2 regions of the Geodermatophilus sp. SYSU D00705 genome follow, and region 1 is predicted to be linked to the other one. Evidence: riboswitches for the same ligand, from Rfam matches in the RefSeq annotation. Region 1 holds a riboswitch; the other holds the start of a gene.
The links. A riboswitch is a leader RNA that binds a small molecule or an ion and turns the genes downstream of it on or off. The one in region 1 is predicted to bind cyclic di-AMP.
Positions count from the first base shown of each region.

Region 1 (3,035 bases):
GCGAACGCGACGCCCGCCCAGGCCCACTGCCATGCCTGCGCCATACCGACCTCCTGTTGTGAACAGTGCTCTCCTTCGAGATCAGTGTTCACGAGCGCGTCGGCGCGGTCAAGGTCCGGAGACGCGCGGAGCCCCGGTCGCGTCGTGCGACCGGGGCTCCGGGATGACCCCGTCCAGGGCACCGCCCCTAGCAGGCGAGGGGGGAGGACGGGGCCCTTTCTCAGCCGGCGATGCGGTTGAACCGCGGCGTGGCGCCCATGGCGTCGACGCTGGCGACCTTGACGACGTCGCCGGAGGTCGGCGCGTGCACCATCTGGCCGTTGCCGAGGTAGATGCCGATGTGGCTGACCGGGCTGTAGAAGGCGACCAGGTCACCGGGGCGCGCCTCGGCCCGGGACACCTGGGTGCCCATGGACGCCTGCATGCGGCTGGAGTGCGGCAGGCTGATGCCGGCGGCCTTGAAGGCGTACTGCACGAGCCCGGAGCAGTCGTAGGAGCCCGGCCCGGCCGCCGCCCAGACGTAGGGCTTGCCACGCTGGGCCATGGCCGTGTCGATCGCGGTCTGGACAGCCCCGCTGCCGGCCACCACCGGCGCGGAGGCCGCGGGCGCCGGCGTGGAGCGCTCGGCGCGGCTGGCGCGCTCGGCCCCGCCACCGTGGGCGGTCGCGGCCGCCTCGAGGGCGGCCCGCCGCTCGTCGGCGGACAGCCGGGCGTAGTCGGCCTGGTAGGCGTTGATCTGCTCCTGCAGGTCGGCCTGCTGCGCGGCGACGGCGTCGTACTGCGCCTGGGCCTCGGTGGCGGCGCGGTCGGCCACCGCCTGGGCCTCCGCGGCGACCTCGCCGGCCGCGACGGCCTGGTCCAGCAGCACGTTCTGGTGGCCGGCGACGGTCTCCAGCAGCGTGACCCGGTTGACGAACTCCTCGGCCGAGCCGCTGGTCATGAGCGCCTGCAGCGAGCCCATGCTGTCGCCGGTGAAGGCACTGCGGGCGATGCCGCGGACCTGCTGCTGGGCCGCGGTCACCGCGCCCTGCGCGTCGGTCACCGCCGCGGCGGCCTGCTGGGCGGCGGCCTGCTGGGCGGCGAGGGCCTCGCGGGCCTCGTTGAACTCCTCGGTGACGACCTCCAGCTCGTGGCCGCGGGCCGCGACCAGGGCGGCGGCCTCCTGCGCGGTGGCCGGCTCCTCCGCTCCGGCGGACGACGGCACGAGGGTGATGCCGAGGGCGCCGGTGACGGCCAGGACGAGGGCAGCGCGGCGGGCGGTGCGAGGGGACGCCATGGGGCGGCGGCACTCCGTTTCTTCCACGGCCGCCTACCGGGTTAGCTGACGGGTTCGGGCGGGAAGGCGCCCGGCGCGCCGGCCACGGCCGTGCGCGCTTCACCCCAGTGCTGCGGTGGGTCCCCGGCCCCGCGCCCCCGGGGAGGAGGGCGCGTGCTCGGCGGCGTCCTCGGGGTGTCACCCAGGTTGGTGACGGAGCGCCCCGCCGGACACACACACCGTAAGGGCCGTGACGCTGCCGTGACAATTACCTGGATGTGATTTCGTGGACTCTCGACTCCATCCGCCACACACGCGGGACCGGTGGGTCCGGTGGTGCCGGTGGGGTTTGGCGACCGCTCCCCGCGAGCACGTCCAGCGCATGGACCTCAGACGCCCCCTGGCCGCCCTCCTCCTCGCCGGGGTGCTCGCCGGGTGCAGCAGCACCGAGACCGGCGGGAACACCGACGTGAACCGCAACGAGCAGGACTGCGGCACCGCCGAGCAGGCTCCCGGGCAGGGCTGCGAGGAGAGCGAGGACGCGCCCGCCGAGGGCAGCTGACGGTGCCGGCACCGGCTACGGTCCGCCGGTGAGCGGAGCGGGCGCATACGACGCCGTCGTCGTCGGTGGTGGGCACAACGGGCTGGTGGCCGCGGCCTACCTGGCCAGGGCCGGCTGGTCGGTGCTGGTGCTCGAGCGCCGCGAACGGGTGGGCGGCGCCGCGGTCAGCGAGCAGGTGTTCCCCGGCGTCGACGTCCGGTTGTCGGCCTACTCGTACCTGGTGAGCCTCCTGCCCGACCGGATCGTCGCCGACCTCGACCTGGAGGTGACCCTCGCCGACCGCGCCGTGGCCTCCTACACCGCCGTCCCCGGGGGCGCGGGCCTGCTCGTGGAGCGGGACGAGGGGCCGGCCACGGCCGCCTCGTTCCGCGCGCTGACCGGCTCAGACGCCGAACTGGCCGGCTGGCAGCGCTTCTACGGCCGCCTGGCCACGCTGGCCGAGGACCTCGCCCCCACCCTCATCGAGCCGCTGCTCTCCCCTCAGGAGCTGGCCGGCCGGCTGCGCGACCCGCAGCTGTGGCAGGACCTCCAGCAGCGCCCCCTGGCCGACGTCGTGGGCGACCACCTGACCTCGGACGTGGTGCAGGGCGTGGCACTGACCGACGGGCTCATCGGCACCTTCGCCGACGTGCACGACCCCGGCTCGGCCGCCGGCCGCTGCTTCCTCTACCACGTGGTCGGCAACGGCACGGGGCGCTGGCGGGTGCCGGTGGGCGGCATGGGCGCGGTCACCGGCGCCATGGCCGCCGCGGCCCGCGGGGCCGGCGCCGAGCTGGTCACCCGCGCCACGGTGACCGCGCTGGAGCCGCGCGCCGACGGCGTCACGGTGCACTGGACCGACGACAACGGCACCGAGCGCGCGGTGGACGCCGGGCACGTGGTCTGCGGCGCGGCGCCCGCGGTGCTCGACCGGCTGACCGGCGCACCGCCCCGGCCCACCACCGACGGCGCCCAGCTCAAGGTCAACATGGTGCTGGCGCGGCTGCCCCGGCTGCGCTCGGGCGTCGACCCCGCCATCGCCTTCGCCGGCACCTTCCACGTCGACGAGGCCGCGGGCCAGCTCGACGCGGCCCACGCGCAGGCCGCCGCCGGCCGGCTGCCCGACGTCATCCCGTTCGAGGTGTACTGCCACTCGCTGTCCGACCCCTCGATCCTGGGGCCGGCCGAGCAGGCGGCGGGGTACCAGACGCTCACCCTGTTCGGCCTGCACACACCGGC
Region 1 covers NZ_JBJGYT010000044.1:20,709-23,743, reverse strand. Annotated here, with positions in the region: gene ACI78Q_RS21750 (DUF2568 domain-containing protein) at 1-44, opposite strand, end outside; gene ACI78Q_RS21745 (C40 family peptidase) at 221-1,276, opposite strand; cyclic di-AMP (ydaO/yuaA leader) riboswitch at 1,292-1,438, opposite strand; gene ACI78Q_RS21740 (hypothetical protein) at 1,638-1,817, shown strand; gene ACI78Q_RS21735 (phytoene desaturase family protein) at 1,846-3,035, shown strand, end outside.

Region 2 (3,035 bases), on a different contig from region 1:
CACCCGGCCCGACTCGTGCAGCTCGCGCAGCCGGGCGGTGACCGTCGGGTCCCACGACAGCACGAAGCCGTTGAACGTCCCGCGTCGCCAGCCCTCGGGGAGGTCCCTGCAGGCCGCGTTGAGCACGCCGTCGACGTCCAGCAGCAGGATCGGCACGTCTCCACTCGCGGCCATGGCCACCCTCGTACCCGAGCGCGGCCCCTTCCTGGCGTCGCGCCCGGCTGACCCGTCGCCGTCCGTCACCTCGACGGCAGAGCGGGCACCCACACGGGCGACTTCGCCGTCCGGGACGTTCGGCACCCCGGCGAGCGGGGCAGCGAGGTGGTTCGCTGACAGTCCGCCGGTCTTCCGGTGGAGCACGGAACCAGGGGGAGCCAGTGTCCGACCACCTCGAGTCGCACCCGGGTTCGAGCCGCGTCGAGACGCCGATTCCCTGCCGCCGCCTCGCCCGCGGCCACGCCCCGCACCCGGCGCACGTCCAGCTGGCGCAGGCCGACGACGCCCACTGGCAGCCGGTCGTCGTGATGGGGGCCGTCGGGGACGTCGTCACGCTGGCCGTCGGCGACGAGCTGCAGCGGCACCGCAACCACGACACCGCCCACCTGGCGGACCTGGTCCGCGAGGCGGGACCCGAGGCGTTCGTCAACACCCGCCTCGGACTGCTGTTCCTGCACTCCTGGCCGCGCGACGCCGGCTCGGTCTTCTCGCTGCAGCCGGCCGACCAGCCGCCGGTGCCCTGCCGCCACTAGCGACAGGACACCGGCAGAGCAGGTCAGGCGATGCGGCGGGCGCCGGCGTAACTCGGCATGTAGCTCACGTTGTCGACCCTCACCGGCTGCCCCGGCCGCAAGGCGTGCACCATCTTGCCGTTGCCGATGTACATCGCGACGTGCGAGACGGGGCGGTAGAAGAACAGCAGGTCACCTGGCTGCAGGTTGTCGCGGGAGACCGCCACCCCGGCGCCGGACTGCGCCCGGGCGGTGCGCGGGAGCCCGACGCCGGCCGCCCGGTAGGCGAACGAGGTCAGGCCCGAGCAGTCGAACGCGTTGGGGCCGGAGGCGCCCCAGCGGTAGGGATCGCCCACCTGGGCGAGTGCGGTGTTCACGGCGCTCTGCGCCGCCGGGCTGGCGACCGCCGCGGCCGACACGGCGATGGTGTCCGGGGCGGCCGAGGCGGTGGCGGGTGTGAGGGCGATCCCGGCGCCGGCGATCGCGGCGACCGCGATCCCACGGATGGTGCGACGGGCTGAGGACGTGCGGGCAGTCGTCATCGACGACGGTTCTCCTGTTCCATCCGTCCGCCTACCGGGTTAGCTGTCGGGTTCGGGCGGGAGGTCGCCCGGCACGGCAACAGGCCGTGTTTCACCCCTGTGCTTCGGTGGGTCCCCGGTCCGGGCGCGGCAGTGGCCACGCCCCTGTTCGGCGGGGTCCGACGGGTGTCGCCACGGTTTCGGCAACGGGGGCCCGTCGGGACCGCAGAGGACGCTAGACGCACGCGCGCGGCCACGCCGGGCGAGCGCCGGCGCGAGGGCGCCCGGGCGAGACGCGGGCCGACACGCGCGCGACACGCAGTCCCACCACGTCGGACACCGGGACCAAGGTCCCGTCGCTGCTGACAATTGGGCAGGTCAGCGAAGTCAAGGGCAGTTGGACCCCATACGGAGCGTCCTGACCGTCCGTGGGGACGACCGCACGTATCGCCACGGGAACCTCGGTGGTTGGCCGGACCGTTGGGCGGGCACGATCAACGCAACCAACCGAGGAGGAACCACATGGCCGGCATGATCCGGAAGCTCGTGGCGTCGGGGATCGCGGCGAAGGTCATCCAGGAGGCCCGCAAGCCGGAGAACCAGGCGAAGATCAAGAAGTTCATCGCCGACTACCAGGCCAAGCAGAAGGGCGGCGGCAAGGGCTACGGCCGGGGCCGCGGCTACTGATCCACCGCCCGGCAGCGGCCCCTCCCGGATCCCCGGGCAGGGGCCGCTGCCGCATGCTCTGACCCGCGCCGCCGAGCTCGCCCGGATGAAGCCGACCGCGATCCTGGTCAACACCTCGCGCGGCCCGATCGTCGATGAGGCCGCCCTCGTCCGGGCCCTGCGCGACGGCCGCATCGCCGGGGCAGGCGTCGACGTCCACGACCGGGAGCCGCTGCCCGCCGACGCCCCGATCCGGACCGCGCCGAACACCGTCCTCACCCCGCACCTCGGCTACGTCACCCGCGCCACCTACGAGGTGTTCTTCCGCGACGCCGTCGAGGACGTCGCCGCCTTCCTCGCCGGCTCCCCGGTCCGCGTCCTCGCCCCCGCGTGAGCGCCGCCCGCCCCGGGTACCCACCCCCGCACCCAGGACGAGGAGGTCCGGAGATGACAGAGGGCAACATGACCGGCCGCCCCTACGGGGGCGCCAACGAGGCCACCGGCGGCAACCCGGGCGAGCGCGAGGAACCCGACCTGGTCGGGCCGCCGTCGCAGCAGGAGGAGCCGCGCGCAGCCCAGGGCGGCACCATGGGGACCGTCGACCCCAGTGTGCCCGGCAGTGACGGGCAGCCGCGCCCGGCGGAGCCGCCTCCCGGCGCCACCGGGAGCTGACCCCCGGTCAGCCGGAGGAGCGGGACAGCCGGCGGACGTCCGCCTGACTACGGCCGGCCGGCGTGGGGGACGTCGACCTCGGTCGCCAGCAGCACCGCCTCGCGCACCGGCGCGCGGTTGTGCTCGTAGAAGTCCGGCGCGCAGCACATCAGCAGCGTGCGGCCGTCGTCCCCGCCGAGCATGCAGGCGTACACCCCGAGCCCGGACGGCGCGGAGATCTCGTCGTCCACCCGCCCGCCCTCGGCCACCCGCACCAGCCGGCCGCCCACCGCGTCGGCGGCCCAGATCAGGCCCTCGGCGTCCAGCGCGCAGCCGTCCGGGGCGACCACCAGCTGACCGAGCACCTCGTCGACCGTCGTCCCGGTGACCTCGGGGCCCAGCGACGCCCAGACCCGCCGGTTGGTCAGCGACCCGTCGGCGCCCAGGTCGAAGGCGGTGTACCGGTTGC
Region 2 covers NZ_JBJGYT010000015.1:69,656-72,690, reverse strand. Annotated here, with positions in the region: gene ACI78Q_RS13750 (HAD domain-containing protein) at 1-156, opposite strand, end outside; gene ACI78Q_RS13745 (hypothetical protein) at 378-749, shown strand; gene ACI78Q_RS13740 (C40 family peptidase) at 773-1,270, opposite strand; cyclic di-AMP (ydaO/yuaA leader) riboswitch at 1,286-1,412, opposite strand; gene ACI78Q_RS13735 (hypothetical protein) at 1,772-1,936, shown strand; gene ACI78Q_RS13730 (NAD(P)-dependent oxidoreductase) at 1,965-2,309, shown strand; gene ACI78Q_RS13725 (hypothetical protein) at 2,363-2,587, shown strand; gene ACI78Q_RS13720 (SMP-30/gluconolactonase/LRE family protein) at 2,635-3,035, opposite strand, start outside.
Region 2: linked by a shared signal. The riboswitch ahead of ACI78Q_RS13740 (C40 family peptidase) and the one ahead of ACI78Q_RS21745 (C40 family peptidase) in region 1 are both predicted to bind cyclic di-AMP.